One region of the Serratia ficaria genome, then DNA from elsewhere that is predicted to be linked to it. Evidence: riboswitches for the same ligand, from Rfam matches in the RefSeq annotation. Region 1 holds a riboswitch; each other region holds the start of a gene.
The links. A riboswitch is a leader RNA that binds a small molecule or an ion and turns the genes downstream of it on or off. The one in region 1 is predicted to bind thiamine pyrophosphate.
Positions count from the first base shown of each region.

Region 2: another riboswitch for thiamine pyrophosphate. It lies ahead of tenA (thiaminase II); the one in region 1 lies ahead of thiC (phosphomethylpyrimidine synthase ThiC).
Region 3: another riboswitch for thiamine pyrophosphate. It lies ahead of thiM (hydroxyethylthiazole kinase); the one in region 1 lies ahead of thiC (phosphomethylpyrimidine synthase ThiC).

Region 1 covers NZ_LT906479.1:292,622-300,483, forward strand. The annotation lists gene CKW09_RS01335 (thioesterase family protein) at 109-594, opposite strand; gene thiH (2-iminoacetate synthase ThiH) at 889-2,022, opposite strand; gene CKW09_RS01345 (thiazole synthase) at 2,022-2,801, opposite strand; gene thiS (sulfur carrier protein ThiS) at 2,803-3,003, opposite strand; gene CKW09_RS01355 (HesA/MoeB/ThiF family protein) at 3,000-3,749, opposite strand; gene thiE (thiamine phosphate synthase) at 3,742-4,392, opposite strand; gene thiC (phosphomethylpyrimidine synthase ThiC) at 4,385-6,328, opposite strand; TPP riboswitch at 6,446-6,570, opposite strand; gene CKW09_RS01370 (Rsd/AlgQ family anti-sigma factor) at 6,610-7,113, opposite strand; gene nudC (NAD(+) diphosphatase) at 7,213-7,862, shown strand, end outside.
Region 2 covers NZ_LT906479.1:3,350,570-3,358,431, reverse strand. The annotation lists gene opgB (phosphatidylglycerol--membrane-oligosaccharide glycerophosphotransferase) at 1-230, opposite strand, end outside; gene CKW09_RS15950 (transporter substrate-binding domain-containing protein) at 523-1,263, shown strand; gene CKW09_RS15945 (ABC transporter substrate-binding protein) at 1,291-2,226, opposite strand; gene CKW09_RS15940 (ABC transporter permease) at 2,253-3,020, opposite strand; gene CKW09_RS15935 (ABC transporter ATP-binding protein) at 3,017-3,754, opposite strand; gene tenA (thiaminase II) at 3,751-4,431, opposite strand; TPP riboswitch at 4,494-4,596, opposite strand; gene CKW09_RS15925 (LLM class flavin-dependent oxidoreductase) at 4,756-5,778, shown strand; gene CKW09_RS15920 (SDR family NAD(P)-dependent oxidoreductase) at 5,805-6,539, shown strand; gene CKW09_RS15915 (GlxA family transcriptional regulator) at 6,580-7,554, shown strand; gene gap (type I glyceraldehyde-3-phosphate dehydrogenase) at 7,633-7,862, shown strand, end outside.
Region 3 covers NZ_LT906479.1:3,910,277-3,918,138, reverse strand. The annotation lists gene CKW09_RS18500 (winged helix-turn-helix transcriptional regulator) at 1-7, opposite strand, end outside; gene CKW09_RS18495 (MFS transporter) at 103-1,317, shown strand; gene CKW09_RS18490 (GNAT family N-acetyltransferase) at 1,329-1,754, opposite strand; TPP riboswitch at 1,828-1,919, shown strand; gene thiM (hydroxyethylthiazole kinase) at 1,955-2,749, shown strand; gene thiD (bifunctional hydroxymethylpyrimidine kinase/phosphomethylpyrimidine kinase) at 2,746-3,546, shown strand; gene CKW09_RS18475 (inhibitor of vertebrate lysozyme family protein) at 3,633-4,091, shown strand; gene gutQ (arabinose-5-phosphate isomerase GutQ) at 4,132-5,103, opposite strand; gene srlR (glucitol operon DNA-binding transcriptional repressor SrlR) at 5,096-5,869, opposite strand; gene gutM (transcriptional regulator GutM) at 5,953-6,309, opposite strand; gene srlD (sorbitol-6-phosphate dehydrogenase) at 6,356-7,135, opposite strand; gene srlB (PTS glucitol/sorbitol transporter subunit IIA) at 7,146-7,508, opposite strand; gene srlE (PTS glucitol/sorbitol transporter subunit IIB) at 7,531-7,862, opposite strand, start outside.

The DNA of each region.
Region 1 (7,862 bases):
CGTTCCTGGGGGGGCTGCCAGTCTCACAAAATAAGCTGCCTGCACTCGTCTTCACGCCGAGTGCAGGCAGTAAAAAGACATACGGCCAACACCAGGGCCATTACAGCATCAGGGACTCACGGCATCGCTGCGACGTTGCTGATATTGCCGCACGCTGGCCACCACCACCTCCGGCGCTACCACGCCTTCCCGCCCCAAAATCACCGCCTGCGAAGTGCCCTGCGCGACGATCCTGTCACCCACGCTGAAGGTATGGGTCGCATAGAAGTAGCGCTCATCCCAGTGGGTAATGGCCATGCTGACCTGGTAGCGCTGAAACGGCCGCAGCGCCTTTTTATAATCCATGGTGTGTTGACTGACGATCGGCGACCAGCGTTGCTTCAGCATCAACGCCAGCAGGCCGGTGCGGATAAACAAATCGACCCGGTTCAAATCGCACACCGTCATATAGCGCCCGTTATTCATATGCAGATTGATGTCGATATCGTTCAGCCATACTCGGGTCGCCAGTCGGTTGGTGAGCGCATCCATCGACATGCGCGGTTTCCAGCATGACGAGATCAAGATCCAAAGCAGTCGCAGGTACAGGTTCATGGTGATTATTCCGCCGGGATGAAAGGTTAAATGTGGTCCAACCAGTTTGTTTTGTCAAAATATCCATCGGGTAGCCGGCAGCGGCGGCCGTAAAGGAGGGGGAGTCGCGCTGGAGGGCATCCGGCGCGATCCGAGGGTAAGGCGGGGCCGTCGAGAGGGTAACAGCCCCGGTCGGCGCCGGGTTTGGCGGCCGACAGGCTCACTATAACCGCGGCGATTGGCGGCGCCAGCGGCGTTGGCGGGCATTGCGCAGCCCGCCCATGGATTTTTCCGCAGCGCTGCAAGGTTTGCAGCTTATTGCGCGCCGCGCCCCAGATAACCGTCCCAGTCTTTCCACACCGGCTGCAGCCCGGCGTCGCTGATCGCCTGGGCAACCTGTTGCGGGCTGCGGCCGTCGTGCGGCTCGAATTGCTCCAGCTCCGGCGGCACGTCGTCGGCATAGCCGCCGGGCTGGGTCTTGGATCCGGCGCTGACGCTGTTGATCGCCACCGGGATCATGTGATCGCGGAAGAACGGCGACTCGCGGGTCGATAGCGAAAGCTCTACGTCCGGGGCGAACAGGCGGAAGGCGCAGATCAACTGCACCAGCTGCGGCTCACTCATGATCGACGCCGGTTCGATACCGCCGGCGCAGGGGCGCAGCCGCGGGAAGGAGATCGAATAGCGGCTCTGCCAATAGGTCTGTTGCAGATAGAACAGGTGCTCCGCCAACAGGTAGCAGTCGGTGCGCCAGCTGTTGGAAAGGCCGATCAACGCGCCCAGGCCGATCTTGTCGATCCCGGCGCGCCCCAAGCGATCGGGGGTGGCCAGCCGCCAGTAAAAGTCCTGTTTCTGGCCGCGCAGGTGGTGCTGCAGATAGGTGGCGGGATGATAGGTTTCCTGATACACCAGCACGCCGTCCAGCCCCAGCGTTTTCAGCTCGGCGTACTCCTCCTGCGCCAGCGGCTGCACCTCCATCATCAGCGAGCTGAAATGGCTGCGGATCGCCGGGATATGCCGGCGAAAATAGTCCATGCCGACCTTGCTCTGGTGCTCGCCGGTGACCAACAGCAGGTGCTCAAAGCCCAACGCCTTGATCGCCAGGCACTCACGTTCTATTTCCCCGGCGTCCAGCGTTTTGCGCTTGATGCGGTTGCTCATTGAGAAACCGCAGTAGGTGCAGTCGTTGGCGCACAGGTTGGACAGATACAGCGGTACGTAGAAGCTGACCACGTTGCCGAAACGCTGGCGGGTCAGCTGCTGTGCGCGCTGCGCCAATGGCTCCAGATAAGCGGCGGCGGCGGGGGAAATCAGCGCCATAAAATCGTCGCGCGTCAGCTTGTCCGCCTTCAGCGCATGCTCCACGTCGCGTGCGGTTTTGCTGTTGATGCGTAGCGAGATATCGTCCCAGTCCAGCTGCGCCAGGCGACTGCTGAAATCATCGGTCATCACTGCGCCTCCTCGGAGTGGGTGAGAAAAGCGGTCAGCGGGCTGGTGGCGGCGGCGCCGCGTTGGCTGCCGCCCAGCCCGGCCGCGCGCGCCAGCTCACCGGCCTCCAGCGCCAGGCGAAACGCCCGCGCCATCTGCACCGGATCGCGCGCCACGGCGATGGCGGTATTCACCAGCACCGCGTCGGCGCCCAGCTCCATCGCTTCCAGCGCGTGGCTCGGCGCGCCGATGCCGGCGTCGACCACCACCGGCACCCTGGCCTGTTCGATGATGATTTCGAGGAAATCGCGGGTGCGCAGGCCGCGGTTGGAGCCGATAGGCGCGCCGAGCGGCATCACCGCCGCGCAGCCCGCTTCTTCCAGCCGCTTGCACAGCACCGGATCGGCGCCGCAGTAGGGCAGCACCACAAAGCCGTCTTTCACCAGCGTTTCCGCCGCTTTCAGCGTCTCTATCGGGTCCGGCAGCAGGTATTTCACGTCGGGGTGGATCTCCAGCTTCACCCAGTGGGTGCCGAGCGCCTCGCGCGCCAGTCGGGCGGCGAACACCGCCTCGGCGGCGGTCTTGGCGCCGGAGGTGTTGGGCAGCAGGCGCACGCCCAGCTGCCGCAGCGGCGCCAGGATGGCGTCATTGCCGCCGCGCAAATCGACGCGCTTCATGGCCATGGTGACCAGCTGCGAGCCGGAAGCCTGCAGCGCCTCGAGCATCAGCGCCGGCGTGGCGAACTTGCCGGTGCCGGTAAACAGGCGGGAGGTAAAGGGAGTATCGGCGATTTTCAGCATGTCAGCCTCCGGCGATCGCTTGAAACAGCAGGATGTCATCGCCGTCTTGCACCAGATGGCTGGCCCAGTCGGCGCGCGGGATGATGGTTTGATTGATCGCCAGCGCGGTGCCCGGCTGGTGGCGTTCCAGCCGTTCGAGCAGGGCGGCGACGCTGAGCGGCGGCGCCAGCTCCAGCGGTTGGTCGTTGAGCCGGATCTTCATGCCGTTCCCCCGCATACCGGGCAGGCGCTGGCCTGGCTGAGCTGCAGGGTGCTCCAGCTTTGCTGCTTGCCGTCGAACAGGCGCAGTTTGCCGCTGAGCGCCGCAGGCATGCCGGCCAGCGTTTTGATGGCTTCCAGCGCCTGCAGGGTGCCTATCACCCCGACCACCGGGCCAAGCACGCCGGCGGTGCGGCAGTTGCGCTGCGGCTCGGTAAGCTCCGGATACAGGCAGGCGTAGCAGCCGTGCTCGTAGGGCGGTTCAATCATCAGCAATTGGCCGCTGAAGCCCACCGCGCTGCCGCTGATCAGCGGTTTGCCGGCCGCCACGCAGGCGGCGTTCACCGCGTGGCGGGTCGCCATGTTGTCGCAGCAGTCCAGCACCAGATCGGCGCGGGCGACGGCATCATGCAGCGATTGCCCCTGCAGCCGTTGTTCCAGTGCGATGGGCTCCACCAGGGGATTCAGCGCCTGCAATTGCTGCCGCGCCAGTGCGGCTTTGCTTTGGGCGGTATCGGCGCTGCGATACAGGATCTGGCGCTGCAGGTTGGTGACGTGCAGCCGATCGTCGTCGGCCAGCAGCAGCGTGCCGACGCCGGCGGCGGCCAGATACAGCGAAGCCGGAGACCCCAGACCGCCCAGGCCGACAATCAGCACCGTCGCGCGTTTGAGCTTTTCCTGGCCTTCCGGGCCCACGTCTTCCAGCAGCAGCTGGCGGCTGTAGCGCAGGAACTCTTGGTCGTTAAGCATCAGCCCGCCCCTCGCCCTCGATCAGCCGCAACAGTTCGGCGGTGGCCGCGCGCCAGTCCGGCGCCTGGGTGATGGCGCTCACCACCGCCACGCTGCCGACGCCGCACGCCAACACCGCCGGTACGCGATCGATGCCGATCCCGCCGATCGCCACCGTCGGGTAGTCCGCCAACCCGGCGAGGTGGCGCTTCAGCTCCGTCAGCCCCTGCGGCGCCGAAGGCATGTCTTTGGTTTGGGTCGGGAAGATATGCCCGAGGGCGATATAAGACGGTTTTACCGCGATGGCGCGCGCCAGTTCGGCGTCGTCATGGGTGGATACGCCCAGCCGCAGCCCGGCGCGGTGGATCGCCGCCAAATCGGTGGTATCCAGATCTTCCTGGCCGAGGTGTACGCCATAGGCGCCGTGTTTGACGGCCAGCCGCCAGTAATCGTTGATGAACAGCCGCGCATCGTATTGTCTGCCCAGCGCGATGGCGGCGACGATGTCTTCCTCCACCTGTTCGTCCGGCAGATCCTTGATGCGCAATTGGATTGTCTTGACGCCGGCGCCCAGCAGGCGGGCGATCCACTCGACGCTGTCGACCACCGGGTACAATCCCAGTCGGTGCGGGGTAGCGGGGAACGGGGTGGCGATATCAGTCATTGCGCATTTCCTCTTGCAGGTTGCCGGCGCTGTGGTAGAGCTCGCTGCCGCGCGAACGGAATTCGGCCGACATCTTTTCCATGCCGTTCAGCTGCACCTCTATCGGTTTGGCGGCCTCCTGGGCGGCGGCGTAGTCGCGCACCTCCTGCGAGATTTTCATCGAGCAGAATTTCGGTCCGCACATCGAGCAGAAGTGTGCGATTTTGCCGGACTCCTGCGGCAGGGTTTCGTCGTGGTAGGCGCGCGCGGTAGCCGGATCGAGCGCCAGGTTGAACTGATCTTCCCAGCGGAACTCGAAGCGCGCCTTGGACATGGCGTTGTCGCGGATCTGCGCGCCCGGGTGGCCCTTGGCCAGATCGGCGGCGTGGGCGGCGATCTTGTAGGTGATCAATCCCTGTTTGACGTCTTCCTTGTTCGGCAGGCCGAGATGCTCCTTCGGCGTGACGTAACACAGCATGGCGCAGCCGAACCAGCCGATCATCGCCGCGCCGATGCCGGAGGTGAAGTGGTCATAACCCGGTGCGATATCGGTGGTCAGCGGGCCGAGGGTATAGAACGGCGCTTCGTGGCAGTGCTCCAGCTCTTCGGTCATATTGCGGCGGATCATCTGCATCGGCACGTGGCCGGGGCCTTCGATCATCACCTGCACGTCGTATTCCCAGGCGATCTTGGTCAGTTCGCCCAGGGTGTGCAGCTCGGCGAACTGCGCTTCGTCGTTGGCGTCCTGAATCGAGCCTGGGCGCAGGCCGTCGCCGAGCGACAGCGAAACGTCATAGGCGGCGCAGATCTCGCAGATTTCGCGGAAGTGCTGATACAGGAAGTTTTCCTGATGGTGCGACAGGCACCACTTGGCCATGATCGAGCCGCCGCGCGAGACGATGCCGGTCAGGCGCCTGGCGGTCATCGGCACATAGCGCAGCAGCACGCCGGCGTGAATGGTGAAGTAGTCCACCCCTTGTTCCGCCTGTTCCAGCAGGGTATCGCGGAACATTTCCCAGGTCAGGTTCTCCGCCACGCCGTTGACCTTCTCCAGCGCCTGGTAGATAGGCACCGTGCCGATGGGCACCGGGCTGTTGCGCAGGATCCATTCGCGGGTTTCGTGGATATAGCGGCCGGTCGACAGGTCCATCACGGTATCCGCGCCCCAGCGGGTGGACCACACCAGCTTTTCCACTTCCTCTTCGATCGAGGAGGTCACCGCCGAGTTGCCGATGTTGGCGTTGACCTTCACCAGGAAGTTGCGGCCGATGATCATCGGTTCGGATTCCGGGTGGTTGATGTTGGCGGGGATGATGGCGCGCCCGGCGGCCACTTCCTGGCGCACGAATTCCGCCGTGATGTTGTCCGGCAGGTTGGCGCCCCAGCTTTGGCCCGGATGCTGCTGGCGCAGGACCTCGCCGCGGATGCGCTGGCGCCCCATGTTTTCACGGATGGCGATAAACTCCATCTCCGGGGTGACGATGCCGGCGCGGGCGTAGTGCAACTGGGTCACGCACTTGCCCGGTTGCGCCTTGCGCGGCAGCGGCAGGCGTTCGAAGCGCAGGTGATCCAAGCCTTCATCCGCCAGGCGCTGCTGGGTGAAACCGGAACTGACGCCGCTCAGTACCGCGGTATCGCCGCGTTCTTCGATCCAGCCGGCGCGCAGCCTGGCCAGGCCGGCATGCACGTCGAGCCGCGCCTGCGGATCGCCGTAGGGGCCGGCGGTGTCGTACACCGGGATGGCTTCGTTCTGTTCGTACTGCGGGTTGTCCTTGCCGCCGCCGACCAGCGTCGGGCTGAGCTGAATTTCGCGCATCGGCACCTGCACATCGCTGCGCGAACCCTGCAGATAGATACGGCGTGAGCTGGGGAAGGCCACCCCCTGCAGGCTGTCGATAAACTGTTGGGCAGCTTCGCGTTGCTCTTTACGGGCACGAGGTTTCTTAACGTTAGACATAGCAAGTTCCTACCAGTGTGTTGGGTTGGGAAAGTTGCTTGTCTGGAGCTCGGAGGGAGTAATGATGCTGGCCGATAGGATCGGATCATCCCGAATGGGGAGAAATCCTGCCTATGGCGATAGATTACTCTTGTTCCCTTCGCGGGTATTAACCCGATCAGGTTCCGCGGATCCCGAATTAACGGTCTCAGCCTGGCCAATTTGTTGAACAAATCAGGCGCTAGGCACTCCGACAAGATGCCCTCCAGTATAGGAGGGATAATAAAAAAGACTACAAAATTCTAACGCGCCTGATCAAGCGCCTTATCCGACAGCGGCGGCTGCGAGGCTTCCGCCGCCAGCTGGATCAGCTTGTCTTCCAGGGTAAAGCGCGCCGCCAGCGTCTCGCCGATATCCGACAGCGCCTGGTGGAACTCCAGACACACGTCTTGATCGATATCCACTTCGGTATAGCGGTCGTGAAAGGCCATGACCTGCTCGGTATTGGCCCAGAGTTTGGGGTAGATGTTTACCGACAGAGACATTTTTGGGCTGGCAGCGCCTTCCACTTGTTTGATAATTCTGTCATAGATATGGAAATGCGCGGCTGAGAGATAATCCACCAGATTATGGCAAAAGTTCTCCAGCGCTTTTTCATTCAGCGGCGTATGCTTTTCTTTATTCGGTTTGAGGCCCACCAGGGTGCAGTAGGCGACCAGCAATTGCTTGCGGGCCTGAAGCCATTGATCAACTAATTCATTACTACCACCAAGGCGCTGAGTCAGGCTTTCCAAACGGTTGAGCATGTTTGACTCCGTAAGTAATAAAAAGTAACAGTAAGTTATTAAAATGTAACAAGGCCGATTTGTAGAGTGCCAGTGAAGCTGAGGTTGTGCAACAACGATATGGAACTTGCATTAACGGGTAATGAAAATGGCTGGTGGATAGTCAGCCATGAAAGCAAACTTTGGTTACCGAACGGTGAACTGCCGTTCGGTTCGGCCGCCTCTTTTTCCCTGCAGGGTAAAATGGCGCGCGCCATCGGCGAGTGGGGCGGCGCGCCGGTATGGCTGGTGCGCCATGCGATGCCGCGCGACATGGGCTCGGTGCGGCAGCTGCTCGAACTGGATCGCGGTTTGTTCCAGCTCGCCGGGCGCGGCGTGCAGCTGGCGGATTTCTACCGCTCCCATCGCTATTGCGGCTACTGCGGCCATGAGATGCACTTCAGCCGCAGCGAAAGCGCCTGCCTGTGCGGAAATTGCCGCGAGCGCTACTACCCGCAGATTGCCCCCTGCGTGATCGTCGCCATTCGGCGCGACGACCAGATCCTGCTGGCGCAGCACGTGCGCCATCGCGGCGGCATCCATACGGTGCTGGCCGGTTTTGTCGAGGTGGGCGAGACGCTGGAACAGGCGGCGGCGCGTGAAGTGATGGAAGAAAGCAATATCGAAATCAAAAACCTGCGCTATGTCACCTCCCAACCCTGGCCGTTCCCGCACTCGCTGATGATGGCGTTTATGGCCGACTATCATCAGGGCGAGATCCGCCACGATCC
Region 2 (7,862 bases), 2.2 Mb from region 1:
TATTTGCCGACGCCGGCGCCTTTCAGGCTGCTGGTGACGGTGTAGATCACCGCATCGGTAATGCCGTCGCCGGTGAAGTAGTTGCTGGCGATCAGGATAACGTTCAGGATCAGATAGCTGCCGAGCAGCGTCAGCAGGATAGCGAACCACCAGCGGTTGGCGGCGGCCCGGGTGCGATAGATTGAAATCGAGGCCAAAAAAAGAACGAACGACGCGAGTGCTGAAACCATCCACCGAATCCTGTCTGATTAGAAAGAAAATCTTTACTGTTCTGGCGCACGCCGCCAACGCTGCCGGGGCGTGAAAAATGAAGGGTATAGCCTATTGAAAGCGGCAGGGCAATGCGCGTTTGCGCCGCGCGGCGTTCGGCGGCGGCGATTGGCGGTTTTTGTGACAATACTGTGACAATCATCACGCCGCGCAGGCCGATAACGCCGAAATATTGCTCGCCGGGCTTTTGGCTCTACCATTAATGGGTAGCGTCGAATGCCGGCGCGCCTATCAGTCATTCAGGAGAAAAACATGCAGGCTATTCCCGCAGCCGTACTCGAGGAACTGGCGCCGCAGGGCGCCCTGCGCGCGGCGATCAACTTCGGCAACCCGGTGCTGGCGCAGCGGGGGCCGGGCGGCGAGCCGCAGGGCGTCTCGGTCTCTCTGGCCGCGGCGCTGGCCGGCGAGCTGGGCGTGGCGCTGGAGCTGGTGCCCTATGATGCGGCGGGCAAGGTGTTCGCCGATCTCGACAGCGGCGCCTGGACCCTGGCCTTTATGGCCATCGAACCGGTGCGTGCGGAACAACTCGCCTTCAGCGAACCTTATGCGATCATCGAGGGCACCTATCTGGTGGCCGAGGCGGCGCCCTATCGGCAGGTGGCCGAGCTGGATCGGCCGGGCGTGCGCATTGCGGTGGGCAAAGGCGCGGCCTATGACCTGTTCCTGTCGCGCACGCTGCAGCAGGCGCAGCTGGTGCGGGCAGGCACCTCCGCCGAAGCGATCGGCCTGTTTCTGGAGCAGGGGCTGGAGGCGGCGGCGGGGGTGCGCCAACCGCTGATGGCCGCTGCGGCCGCGAACCCGGGGCTGCGGGTGCTGGCAGGGCATTTCACCGCGATCAGGCAGGCGATGGCGGTGCCGCGGCGCAAAACGCAGGGTGCGGCCTACGTGAACGATTTTATCGAACGCTGCAAGGCCGACGGCCGGGTGGCCGAGGCGCTGCGGCGCAGCGGCCAGGGCGATGTGACCGTGGCGGGCGGCAAGGCGCCCGGCTAAACGGGCTCCCGCCGCGGCCGGGGCAACTCAGCGCAGTTCGACCGCGTACTCCTCCACCGGGGTGATTTTCTTGATCAGCTTATTGTCGAACAGGAACTGCTCGTAAGCCTGGTAGCGCGCGCTGTCCAGCCTGGCCGGATCGGTGGCGAACAGCGGCAGGCTGGCCTGCCAGGCCTGCTTGTTCAACGCGGTATCCAGTTCGGGATAGGCTTTGGCGAACGCCAGCCAGGTTTGCTGCGGGTGCGCGCGCAGGTAGTCGCCGCCTTTTTTCAGCGCGGCGAGGAATTTTTTGATCTTCGGCTCCGCCAGCGCGTCGCGGCTGGCGACGATGATCAACTCATCGTAGGCCGGCACGCCGTAGTCTTCCACGTTGAACACCCGCGGCTCCTTGCCCTGCAGCTTCAGCTCCAGCGCTTCGATATTGCGATAGCCGCCGATCACCGCGTCCACCTGGCCCGCCAGCAGGGCGCCGGTCAGCTGGAAGTTGACGTTGATTAGCTTGATGTCGTCAGGGTTGACGCGCTGATTTTTGGCCATGGTGGCCAGCGTCGCCTGTTCGATGCCGCTGACCGAATACCCGACCTTTTTGCCTTTGAGGTCCGCCGGCGTGGCGATGCCTTTATCCAGCGTGATGACGGTGTTCAGCGGCGTGTCGATCAGCGTGCCGACGCGCACCAGCGGCAGGCCCTGATCGGCGAAGAAGTGCAGCTGCGGCTGATAGGTGATCGCGAGGTCCGCCTGTTTGGCCGCCACCAGCCGCGGCGGCAGCGCCGGATCGGACGGCGGCACGATCTTGACGTCCAGTCCGGCGTCCCTGAAGGCGCCGATCTGTTCGGCCACCATGATCGGCGCGTGATCGGGGTTGATGTACCAGTCGAGCACCAGCGTCAGCTTTTCGGCGGCGCCGGCCTGGCTCGCCATGGCGGCGCCGAGCAGCAGGCCGCAGACGGTTTTTTTAAACATGGTTGTTCCCTTAGTGGTTGAAATCATCAATGGTTCTCCGGCGCCCAGACGATCAGACGCCGCAGCAGCGCATCCACCGCGACCCACAGCAGCACGGTCATCAGCACCAGAATAAACAGCGCGGCGAAGCACAGGTCGGTCTGCATGCGCGCGTTGGCGTTGAGCATCAGGTAACCCAGCCCTTCGGCCGAGCCGACCCACTCGCCGATGATCGCGCCGATCGGGGCGACGGCGGCGGCCATGCGCAGCCCGGAGCCGAAGGCCGGCAGCGCCGCCATCAGCCGCACGTGGCGCAGCAGCGCCCAGCGCGAGGCGCCGAGGGTGCGCGCCAGGTCGAGATAGTCGTCATTGACCCGGCGCAGCCCGTCGAAGAAGGCGGAAACGACCGGGAAGAAGATCACCAGCACCGCCATCGCCACCTTGGCGCTCATGCCGAAGCCGAACCACAGCACCAGCAGCGGGGCCAGCGCGAACACCGGTATCGCCTGGCTGGTGAGCACCAGCGGCATCAGCCAGCGCTGCAGGCGCGGGGAAAAGATCATGCCCAGCGCCAGCGCCGCGCCGAGCAGTACCCCCAGCGCCAAGCCGCTGAGGATTTCCGAGGCGGTGACCAGCGTATGCCAGGCGAGGTAATCGCGGCCATGCCACAGCGCCTGCGCCACCGCCGCGGGCGAGGGCAGCAGGAAGGCGGGAATGCTGCCCAGGGTGAGCAGCCACCACAGCAGCAGCAGCCCGGCGAACACCGTCAGGCCGCGGCGCAGGCGGCTCAGGCCGCTTTCTGTCTGCGGTTTCATTGCGCCGCCCTCACCAACTGCCGCAACAGTTCCGCCTGGCTTTTCAGCAGGTGCGGATCGTCCGGCGCACGCGGCGGTTGCCCGCCGATCGGGTGGTTATCGTCGATGCCGCTCGGCGAGTTCGCCAGCACCAGCAGGCGGTGGCTCAGGCGGCAGGCCTCCATCGGATCGTGGGTGATCAGCAGCACGGTGTTCTGCGCCAGCAGCTCGGCCGCCAGCGTCTGAATAGTGGCGCGGGTAATGGCGTCCAGCGCCGAGAACGGCTCGTCCATCAGCACGATCGGCCGGCGCTCGTACAGGGTACGCGCGATGGCGGCGCGCTGACGCATGCCGCCGGACAGCGCGGCGGGCAGGGCGCCGCCATAGCCGCTCAGCCCGACCCGCTCGAGCAGGTGGGCCGCCCATGGGCGATCGGCTTTCTCCCCGCGCAGCCGTGAGCCGAGCGTGATGTTTTCATCGATGGTCAGCCAGGGATAGAGCAGGTCTTTTTGCCCCATATAGGCGATGCGCCCGGCGATCGGCAGGCCGTCGCTGCCGCAGACGCTACCCGAGGTGGCCTGAGCCAGCCCGGCGATGATCTTCAGCAGGCTGGTTTTGCCGGCGCCGCTGGCACCGAGCAGGGCGACGAAGCTGCCGCCGTCGATCGTGAAGCTGAGCCGTTCGAAAATCACCCGATCGCCAAAGCGCAGGGTTAAATCCCGGACCTCGATGCCGGGTGGCTGGCGGGGCGTCATGAGGCGTTCAGCCCCATCTGCCAGAACGCCGACTCCAGCCGGGTGGCGGTGGTGAAAATCTGCGCCAGCTCGGCGAAGCGGCTCTCGGCGCCGCGCTGGCGGCCGACGTTTTCCAGCAGCTCGATGGCGGCCCGCACCCCGGCCAAGTAACCCGGATCGCCATAATTTTTGATCCAGGAGGCGTAGGGATTGCCCTCCATCCGGGTGGCGGGATCGTTCAGCAGCCGCAGGCCGATTTCGGCATAGCCGGCGACGCAGGGCAGCAGGGCGGCCAGCAGCTCCAGCGCATCGCCGGCGTGGCCGATGTCCAGCACGTAGCGGGTGTAGTTCATGGTTTCTGGCGCTTCGGGCTGGGCGGCGATTTCACCCTCGTCCAGCCCCCAGCCGGCGCAGTAGGCCAGGTGCAGCGGCAGTTCGGCGACGATGGCGTTGAGCGAGGCGGCGGCGGCGCGCATTTCCGGCAGGGTGCGCAGCTTGCTGACCAGCAACGCGTAGGCGCGGGCGAAGTGGATCAGGAACAGGTAGTCCTGGGTCAGATAGCGGCGGAAAGCGGGCTCGGGCAAGGTGCCGGCGGCCAGCTGTCGAATAAAGGGATGAGCGACGTAGTCCTGCCAGTGACCGCCGGCCTGTTGGCGCAGCCGTCCGTAAAGGCCGGTTTCGAACATGGTGGTATACATGGGACCTCCATAAGTGAGTGGAGATCCGGGCGCGCTGAGGTATGAACAGGCAATGAGCGAAGGCGTTATTGCCGACCCGTCCCTTCGCTGGCATGACCCAGATCAGGTTCAAAGGGTTCGGCTTGCGCCATCTCAGCCCATAACAGGACACCCCTCGGAGGTGCCTGTTATACGACATTTATTTTTTGATTACAATGCCCGGCCGCAGGGCGCGGCGGCGGCGGAAATCGGTTCGTTTAGTGCGATTGGGGGCGATTTTTCTGGCACAGGCGGCGGTATTTTTGTCACTGTAATCCCGCTACGTTGAATCTGAGGACACACCCCATGAAGAAGATCGGCTTTCTCTCTTTCGGCCATTGGGCGCCTTCCGCTCAGTCGGGCACCCGTTCGGCGGCGGATGCGCTGCTGCAGTCCATCGATCTGGCGGTGGCCGCGGAAGATTTGGGGGCGGACGGCGCCTACTTCCGCGTGCACCACTTTGCACGCCAGCTTGGCTCGCCGTTCCCGCTGCTGGCCGCCATCGGCGCCAAAACTCGCCGCATTGAGATCGGCACCGGCGTGATCGACATGCGCTATGAAAACCCGCTGTATATGGTCGAGGACGCCGGCGCCGCCGATCTGATATCCGGCGGGCGTTTGCAGCTCGGCATCAGCCGCGGCTCGCCGGAGCAGGTGATCGACGGCTGGCGCTATTTCGGCTACACGCCGGCCGAGGGCGAAACCGAGGCCGACATGGCTCGCCGCCATACCGAGGTGCTGCTCGAAGCCCTGCGCGGCGAAGGCTTTGCCGAGCCCAATCCGCAGCCGATGTTCCCCAATCCGCCGGGCCTGCTGCGCCCCGAGCCGTTTTCCGCCGGGTTGCGCGATCGCATTTGGTGGGGGGCCAGTTCCAACGCCACCGCGGTGTGGGCGGCCAAACTGGGCATGAACCTGCAAAGCTCCACGCTGAAGAACGACGAGACCGGCGAACCCTTCCATGTGCAGCAGGCCAGCCAGATCCGCGCCTACCGCGCCGCCTGGCAAGAGGCCGGCCATGTGCGCGAGCCGCGGGTGTCGGTCAGCCGCAGCATCTTTGCGCTGATGGACCAGCGGGACCGCAATTATTTCGGCGGCAGCGGCAAGGAAGGCGATCAGGTGGGCTATATCGACCAGCAAACCCGGGCGATTTTTGGCCGCAGCTATGCCGCCGAGCCGGAGCAGTTGATCGAACAGCTGGCGCAGGACGAGGCGATTGCCGAGGCCGACACGCTGCTGCTGACCGTACCGAACCAGCTGGGGGTCGACTACAACGCGCACGTTATCGAAGCGATCCTGACCCAGGTCGCGCCGGCGTTGGGCTGGCGCTGATGGCGCAACAATAACGGGAGGTAGCCATGTCACGTATTTTCATTACCGGTTCGGCGGACGGGCTGGGCCGCGCGGCGGCGGAAACCTTGCTGGCCGAGGGGCATCAGGTGATCGTTCATGCGCGTGAGCCTGGCCGGCTCCACGGCATGCGCGCTCTGCTGGATCGCGGTGCGCTGGCGGTGACCGGCGATTTGTCTGACCTGCAGCAAACCCAAGCCTTGGCCGGGCAGGTGAACCGGATCGGCCGCCCGGACGCGGTGATTCACAATGCCGGCGTCTTCAGCGGGCCGCAGGTGCTGGCGGTGAACGTCATCGCGCCTTATCTGTTGACGGCGCTGATCGCCCGGCCGGCGCGTTTGGTGTATTTGAGCAGCAGCATGCATTTCGACGGCCGCGCCGCGCTCGACGCGGTGGACTGGCGCGGAAACCAGCCGATGCCCTATTCGGACAGCAAACTGTTGGTGACGGCGCTTGCCGCGGCGGTGGCGCGCCGTTGGCCGGAGGTGATCGGTAGCGCCGTCGATCCCGGCTGGGTGCCGACCCGGATGGGCGGCGAAAACGCCCCCGGCGATTTACGCCTGGGCCACCTGACGCAGGAGTGGCTGGTCGGCAGCGAAGATGCGCAGGCCCGGGTTTCCGGCGGCTATTGGCATCACCAGCGCCGCCTGGCGCCGCACGCCGCCACGCGCGATCCGGCTTTTCAGGACGCCTTGCTGGCGAAGCTTGAACGGGTGACCGGCGTAACGCTGGCGATGCCCTGAGCGGCATTGACTTATTTTGCTCATTTTGTATTTTAAGGACATGCATACATTTCTGATTATCGTCCCCGAAGGGGGCATGCTGTTCGAATCGGCGGGCATCGCCGACATTCTGATGCAGGCCAACCGCTTGCGGCCCGCCGATGCGCCGCTGTATCAGGTCGCGGTGGCCACCACGCAGTCCCATCGGGTGGTGCACGGCTCGTCCGGCCTGAACCTCTTGGCCGACCATCGCCTGTGCGATCTTGACCCCGAACGGGAACGCGACACCATAGTGGTGACCGGCCGGGGGGCGAACGAGGAAGAAGGGGCGTTGGTCGCGGAGTGGCTGCGGCGCGCCGCGCCCAACGCTCGGCGTATCGCCTCCGTTTGCGGCGGCGCCCTGCTGCTCGCCGAGGCCGGTTTGCTCGACGGCCGCCGGGCGACCACCCACTGGCGATTGCTGGAGACCCTGCAGTCCCGCTTCCCGCAGGTGAGCGTCGAAAACGGCCCGATTTATGTCCAGGATGGGCAGGTCTGGAGCTCCGGCGGCGTCAGCTCCGGTTTCGACCTCACGCTGGCGCTGATAGAAGACGACTACGGCTTTATTCAGGCCCGCGAAGTGGCGCAGGATCTGGTGATGTTCCTGCGGCGGCCCGGCGGCCAGTCGCAGTTCAGCCGCTACCCGTTGAACCAGGCGAAAACGCCCGGCCCGATCCGCGATCTGCAATGCTGGATCCTGGAAAATCTCACCGACGATCTTTCCGTTGAAAAACTGGCCGAGCGGGTGGCGATGAGCCCGCGCAACTTTACCCGAGTGTTCACCCGGGAAACCGGCATTTCGCCCGCCAGGTTTGTTGAGGAGGGGCGCTTGCACAGCGCCAGACAGCGCCTGGAACAGAGTGCGGAAAGCATCGAACGCATCGCGGCGACCACCGGCTTCGGCAACGGCCTCAACCTGCGGCGGGTATTTGAAAGAAACCTGCAGCTCACCCCCAGCGAATATCGCCAGCGTTTTCATAGCCGCAATTTGGCGTAAATAGATCTAAAAACGTCATTTACGCCACCCGCGCTCCGGGCTAAGTTTACCTCAGAGCCAATAACGGAGGAGCAGATCATGGTCAAAGTAGGCATCAATGGATTCGGCAGGATCGGGCGCAACGTGTTGCGCGCGGCGCTGGGGCGCGACGATTTCGAGGTGGTGGCGATCAACGATTTGACGGACAGCAAAACGCTGGCGCACTTGCTGAAGTACGATTCGCTGTCGGGCACGCTGGCCGCCGACGTAGCGGCCGGTGAGAATCAGCTGCTGCTCGATGGCCGGCCGATTCGCGTGTTCTCCGAGCG
Region 3 (7,862 bases), 1.6 Mb from region 1:
GTTTCATGGCTTTCCACTCCTGCAGCGAGATCTGGTTGCATTATAAAACCTCCGCGCGTAAAGTTCATTAGGTTTAATAATGAAACCAAAATGGAGCGAACGATGAGCGATAAATCGTTGGAGCCCGGCTGTACCGCGTTAAACCGGCTGCCTGCTTCGCTGGTGTTGCTGCTGGCCGGCGCCAGCGCCTTCAGCGTGGCGAACGTCTACTATGCCCAACCGCTGCTGGACGCCATTGCCGAGGATTTCAACATCAGCCTGGCGGCGGTGGGCATGGTGATCGCCGCCACCCAGCTCGGCTGCGCGCTGGCGTTGTTGCTGGTGGTGCCGCTGGGAGATCGGGTTAATCGGCACCGGCTGTTGGCCGCCCAGCAGCTGCTGTTGATTGCCGCCTTGCTGGCGGTGGGTTGGTCGCACGGCAGCGTGCTGCTGCTGGCGGGGATGCTGTTGGTGGGGCTGCTGGGCACCGCGATGACCCAGGGGCTGATCGCCTTTGCCGCCACGCTGGCGGCGCCGCATGAGCGCGGGCGGGTGGTCGGCGCCGCACAGGGCGGCGTGGTGCTGGGGCTGTTGCTGGCGCGCACGCTTTCCGGCGCGCTGGCGGATCTCGGCGGTTGGCGCACGGTGTACTTTTTCTCCGCCGGGGTGACGCTGGTTCTGTTGCCGATCCTGGCGCGCCTGTTGCCCGCGCCGCAGCTGGCACCTTCGACGCTCGGCTATCCGGCCTTGCTGCGCTCGATGCTGACGCTGTTGCTGCGCGATCGCACGCTGCAGATTCGCGGCATGCTGGCGCTGCTGATGTTCGGCACGTTCAGCATTTTCTGGAGCGCGCTGGTGTTGCCGCTCAGCCGGCCGCCGTTTAATTTTTCTCATTCGATGGTGGGCGCGTTCGGGCTGGTGGGGGCGGTAGGGGCGCTGGCGGCGATGCGCGCCGGGCAGCTTGCCGACCGCGGGCTGGGGCAGCTGGCCAGCGGCGTGTGCCTGCTGCTGTTGGCGCTGGCCTGGCTGCCGCTCGGCATGTTGAACCACGGCCTGGCGTGGCTGGTGGCGGGCATCGTACTGTTGGATCTGGCCGGGCAGGCGATCCACGTGCTGAACCAGAGCATGATTTTCAGCGCCCATCCGCAGTCTCACAGCCGGCTGGTGGGGTGTTACATGTTGTTTTACGCCGTCGGCAGCGGGTTGGGTGCCTTCGCCAGCACCCACGTCTACGCCTGGGCCGGCTGGAGCGGCGTGTGCTGGCTGGGGGCCGGCGTCAGCCTGAGCGCGCTGCTGTTCTGGCGGCTGACGCTGCGTTTTATGCCCGGGCGCGCATAACGGGGGCGCCCTTATTTGGCCGGAGAGTGCAGCAGATAGTAGTCTTCGTCGCCGTCGTTGCCGGTCGAGATGATGCGCCAGCCGTGCTTGCGATAGAACGTCAGCGCCTTTTCGTTTTTCACCAGGCATTTCAATGCGCCGGTGGCGGTGAAGGTGCGCTCCGCCGCCTGCAGCAGGGCGCTGCCGACGCCGCGCGGCGGCAAAAGGGGATCGACATACAGGTTATGGATGAAGTTGTCGGCGCGGTAAATCGACACGAACCCCAGCAGCTTGCCGTCCTCCTCCGCCACCCAAATGTCTTCGCCCAGCGTCGCACGATCGAAATCCTCCAGCCGGTAACCGTCGGTATTGCGCCACGGAAACGCCGCCTTGCGCGACGCCAGGTACAGGGTGCGCAGGAACGGGCGATCGGCTTCCCGGTAGGGTCTTGTTTGCATGGCGTCTCCTGGTTGTTTTTTTTGCCACTACTATAGCGCGATTGACCTCGTCGGCGGCAAGCCCAATAATGGCGTTCTTGACTCGGGGTGCCCGTTAGGGCTGAGATTTTACCCGTATTACCTGATCTGGATTATGCCAGCGTAGGGAAGTCTCGGTGCCCAACCGGTACCCGCCTTCTTGAACGCCGGTTGGGAGGAATATGCTCGCTCGACCTGATGCTTTACCCGGCGCCCGCGCCGCGGCCTGTCTGACCCAATTCAAACAGCGACCCCCGCTGATCCACTGCCTGACCAACGAGGTGGTGCAATCGCTCACGGCCAACGTCTTGCTGGCGCTCGGCGCTTCGCCGGCGATGGTGGTGGAGCCGAGCGAAGCGGCGCAGTTCAGCGCAGTGGCCGACGCTTTGCTGATCAATATCGGCACCCTCAATGCGCCGCGCGCCGAATCTATGCTGGCGGCGGTGGCGGCCGCCAACCGGGCGGGTACCCCCTGGGCGCTGGATCCGGTGGCGGTCGGCGGGCTGGCCTATCGCACCGCGTTCGCCAAACGGTTGCTGGATGAGAAACCGGCGGCGATCAGGGGCAACGCGTCCGAGATCATGGCGCTCGGCGGCCTGCAGGCCAGTGGCCGCGGGGTGGACAGCGCCGACGATTCGTTGGCCGCATTGCCCGCCGCACGCGAGCTGGCGCGCAGCAGCGGCGCAATAGTGGCGGTGACCGGCGCGGTGGATTACGTTACCGACGGCCGGCGCGAGTGGGCGGTCGCCGGCGGCGATGCGCTGATGACGCGGGTGGTGGGTACCGGCTGCGCGCTGTCGGCGGTGGTTGCCGCCTTTTGCTGCCTGCCGGGCGAGCGGCTGGATAACGTCGCCACCGCCTGCCGGGTGATGGCGCACTGCGGCGGCCTGGCTGCCGCCGCTGCCGCCGGGCCGGGCAGCTTTACCCCGGCGTTTCTCGACGCGCTGTACCGCCTGCGCGCGGAGGAGCTGCAATGAAACGCATCAACGCTTTGACCATCGCCGGCACCGATCCCAGCGGCGGCGCCGGCATTCAGGCCGATCTGAAAACCTTCTCGGCGCTGGGCGCGTACGGCGCCTCGGCGATCACCGCGCTGGTGGCGCAAAATACCCGCGGCGTGCAGTCGGTTTACCAGATTGAACCGGCGTTCGTTGCCGCCCAGCTGGATTCGGTGTTCAGCGACCTGCGCATCGACAGCGCCAAAATTGGCATGTTGGCCAACGCGGCGATCGTGCAGGCGGTGGCCGAGCGGCTGCGCCATTATCGGCCGGCGTTTGTGGTGCTGGATACCGTGATGCTGGCGAAAAGCGGCGATCCGCTGCTGGCGCCGGAGGCGGTGGACTCGATCCGTCGCGAGCTGCTGCCGTTGGTGTCGATCATCACGCCGAACCTGCCTGAAGCGGCGGCGTTGCTGGAGTGCGCCCCGGCGGAAAACGAGCGGCAGATGCGCGAGCAGGGGCGGGCGCTGCTGGCGATGGGCTGCCAGGCGGTGCTGATGAAGGGCGGCCACCTGAGCGAAAGCGAAAGCCCGGACTGGCTGTTTGCCGCCGGGCAGGAGCAACGCTTTACCGCGCCGCGCGTCGCCACTCGCCATACGCACGGTACCGGCTGCACGCTGTCGGCGGCGTTGGCCGCGCTGCGCCCGCGTCACGATGACTGGGCGGCGACCGTCGCCGCCGCCAAGGACTATCTGCAAAAGGCGCTGCAGCAGGCGGATACGCTGGAAGTGGGGCACGGCATCGGGCCGGTGCATCATTTCCACGCCTGGTGGTGATCCAACTTTTCGCCGTCGTTGTGGTCTGACTGGATCCAGGCCCGGCCGCCGCCGGGCGTGATCGGACTCAACAAGGGAGAAGGGCCATGACAGGACAACGTGCACTCCGCAGCGCCGTTTTCGGCGCGTTACTCAGCTTCAGCGCGGGCGGCTTCGCCCAGCAGATCGTCACCACCTCGGACGTGATCCAGCAGCCGGGTTATCAAACCAGCTGGCAGAATATGATGAAGGGGCAGGCCAGGCTGCCGGGTTGGGCGCGCAAGGGCATCGGCACCTCGACGCCGGCGCAGAGCCTGAGCTGGCAGGGGCAGAACTATCTGGTGGGCAACCTGTGCAAGCCGCATGACTGCGCCAACAACTTTTTGATCGTGGCGTTCAAAGAGGACAAATCGCAGGCCTGGGGCGTGCGCGTCGAGGTGGAAAACCGGCCAGAGGCTATCGATCATCCGAAGAAATACGCCCGCTATCAGTGGCTCGGCAAGCCGAACGATGACATCAAGGCGTTGCTGAAGAAACAGTTCGAGGATAATCCCGACTGGAAGTAACCCCGCAGGGGCGCGGTTCGCCGCGCCCCATGCCCGGGAGTCAGCCGATGCCGGCCTGATGCAGATCGTGCAGGTTGATGGCGCCCACCAGCACGCCCTCCAGGTCGACCACCGGCGCGGCGCTGATATGCTGTTCGTGCAGGGCCTCCAGCGCTTCGCCGGCGCGCCACTGTTCCGGCAGCCGGTAGCCGGGGCGGGTGATCGCCGGGCTCAGCGCATCCTGCAGGCTGTTGCCCTTCACCAGCCAGCGGCGCAGGTCGCCGTCGGTAAATACCCCCACCACCTTCCGCTGCGCATCACATACCGCCACCAGCCCCAGCCCGGTGCGGCTCAGTTCCAGCATCGCCTCCATCACGTTGGCGCTTTCGCTGACCTTCGGCAGGCGATCGCCGGTGCGCATCAGGTGATGCACCCGGTTCAGCAGGCGTGCGCCCAGGCTGCCGCCCGGGTGCGAGCGGGCAAAGTCCTCGGCGTTGAAACCGCGTTGGCGCATCAACGCCATCGCCAGCGCGTCGCCCATCATCAGGGTATTCACCGCGCTGGAGGTGGGCGCCAGCCCCATCGGGCAGGCTTCGCGCTCCACGCTGATGTCCAGCACGCAGGCTGCGCCCTGCGCCAGCGGCGACTCTTTGCCGCCGGTGATGGCGATCACCGGAATGCCGTTTTCCGCCAACAGCGGCAGGATCAGATCCAGCTCTTTGGCGCGGCCGGAGTAAGAGATAAACACCACCACATCGTCGGCGCCGATCATGCCGAGATCGCCGTGCAGCGCCTCCGCCGGGTGAACGAAGAACGACGGGGTGCCGGTGCTGGCCAGCGAAGCGGCGATCTTCTTGCCGATGTGGCCGGATTTGCCGATGCCGGAAATCACCGCCTTGCCGCGGCAGTTCAGCAGCAGTTCGCAGGCGCAGACGAAGTTGTCGTCCAGCCGCGCCAGCAGGCGCTGCGCTTCGGTCAGCTCGATTTCCAGCGTTTCGCGGGCGAAGGTGATCAGGGCGTTCGCGTTACTCATCGGGGTCTCCTACCAGAATGATATTGATGCCTTTTGCCTGCAATGCGGCGAGATAGTCCGGATTGATGTCTTTATCGGTGATCAGCGTGTCGACGGCGCCCAAATCGCACACCACGTTCGGGCTTTTGCGGCCGAACTTCGACGAATCCACCAGCAAAACAATGCGCCCGGCGGCCTCGCACATCGCCTTGCTGACGTTGTGCACCTCGTTGAAGGTGGTGACGCCGGCGTTGAGGTCGACGCCGTCCGCGCCGATGAACAGCTTGTCGAAGCTGAACTGCTGGAAGGCCGACTCCGCCAGGCTGCCGTGGAACGACGCCGATTTTTTGCGGTAGGTGCCGCCGGGCATCAGGATAGTCTGATCGTTATCCAGCTCCACCAGCGCATTGACGATGGTCAGGCTGTTGGTCATCACCGTGATGTTATTGAACTGCGCCAGATGCGGCACCATCTGCAGCACCGTGCTGCCGGCGTCGAAGATCAGCGAATCGCCGTCGTCGATCAGTTTGATGGCGGCATAGGCGATCTGGCGTTTCTTTTCGGTATTGATGTGGGTTTTTCGGTCGATCGGCTGGTCGCCGTCGTCGCGGCTGAGCACCACGCCGCCGTAGGTGCGGATCACTTCACCTTCGTCTTCCAGCAGGGTGAGGTCCTTGCGAATGGTGGTGCCGGTGGTGGAGAAATGCTCGGCCAGGGCGTCCACTGCCGTTTTGCCATGCCGCTGCAGATATTCAAGGATAGCGGCCTGCCGCTGCTTTGGTTTCATCGCGATTCCCGTTCACAAGAGTTGAGCATTTCCCCTCAGCGAATAATTCAATATGAAAGGTAATGTCTTTTAATGTGAAAATATCATGATTTGGGTGCAATCGCTAACGATAGTGCAGACCGGCATGCGCGATCCTCGGGGAAGATCACATCCGGGCGCAAATCCCGCTGATGCAGGCCGTGCAGATGCGCCAGCGGCTGCGGCCGGGCGAAGATGGTCAGGCCGCGCATCAGCATGCTGCCGCATACCCGGCGATCGGCGTCGAAGGCCAGCGCCAGCACCACCCGCGGGCGGAAACGGCCGCCGGAGCGCCCCACGCCGACGGCGCCGAGCCGGCACAGGCGATCGAAGGCGCGGTTGAAGCGCCGCAGCTGCCACCAGCCGAGGGCGATTTGCAGCAGCCAGGCCAGCACCGCGAAGAGAATCAATGCTTGAGTCATAAAGCCTCCGTAGCCCCCCGTTGAGGTGCGGGGGGCGGTGCGGGCGTCAGAACATTATCTGGCCGCCGGTGATGTTGATCGATTGACCGGTGCAATACGACGCCTTGTCGCTGGCGTAGAACAGCAGGGTATTCAGCACGTCCTGGTAGTCGCAGCCGCGCTTCAGCGGCACTTTGTCGGTGTAGTATTTCTCGACCTGGTCCGGCTCGATGCCCAGCTTTTGCGCGTACTGCGGCAGCAGCGACTGGAACATCGGCGACTTCAACAGGTTACCGAGCATCAGCGAATGCACGGTGATGCCGTAATCCGCCAGATCGAGCGCCAGCGACTGCGTCAGCCCCACGCCGCCGAACTTGGCCGCGCTGTAGCCGGCATTGTGCTTGCTGCCCACTTTGCCGGATTTGGAGTTGATTTGAATGATGCGCCCGGCGATGCCGTCGCGGATCATCAGGCGGGAAAACTCGCGGGCGCAGAGGAAATAACCCACCAGGTTGACCTGCAGCGAGCGGTCGAAGTCGCCCAGCAAAAAGTCGGTGATCGGCGCCGCCTTGGCGATGCCGGCGCTGTACACCAGCAAATGGGTTTGGCCGAACTGCCGGTCGACCGCCGCCGCCAGCGCAATCACGCTCCGTTCATCGGTGGCGTCGGCCTGGAAGCCGCAGGCGCTGCCGGCGCCGTATTCGTCGTTAATCTGCTGCGCCACCCGGTGGGCGTTGTCGGCGTTCAAATCGGCCACCGCCACGCGGTAGCCCGCTTGCGCCAGGCCGTGAGATAAAAATGCGCCTAACGTTTGGCCGCCGCCAATCACTACAGCTACTTCAGACATGCTCTACTCCTTATGCGATAAATGACAGCGTGCTGCCGACCGGAATATCGGCCGGCGTTGGGCCGGATACGTGGATCGAACCCGGAAATTCGGCCTGGCTTTCACCGTCGAAGCGCACGGTGACGTGCCCCAGCTCACGCAGGTTCTGGGTGGCGACGCTGCCGACGGCGGTGATGGCGTAGCGCCGCTGCGCCAGCTCCATCACGCCGCCGGCCTGCAGTTCGCCGGTGGTCGCGCCGTGCCGGTGGATAAAGCAGAACGCTTCGATGTCCGCCGGCGCGCCTTCACGGAAGGTGATCAGCATGTCGTCCTGCAGCGCATCGCGGGCGCAGTCGCCGATCTGCGTGATGGTGGTGTGGAAAATGGTGTGCATGAGGTTCTCCCTGCAAGGCAACTTATTGGTAAATGAAGGCCGAAGCGGCCCAGGCCAGCAGCACCGTCGGCGCGCCGGTCAGAAAGCGCCCGACCAACACCGAAGGCACGCCGACCCGCACGGTGTCCTGCTTGGCTTCCGCCAGCGACAGACCGACCGGAATGAAGTCGCAGGCCGCCTGTGCGTTGATGGCGAACAGCGCGGGCAGCGCCAGCTGCGGCGGGATATGGCCGAGGCCGATCTGCACCCCGACCAGCACGCCGATCACCTGGGCGATCACCGCGCCGGGGCCGAGGAACGGCGACAGCAGCGGAAATGAACAGATCAGCGCCAGCGTCACCAGCCCGATCGGGC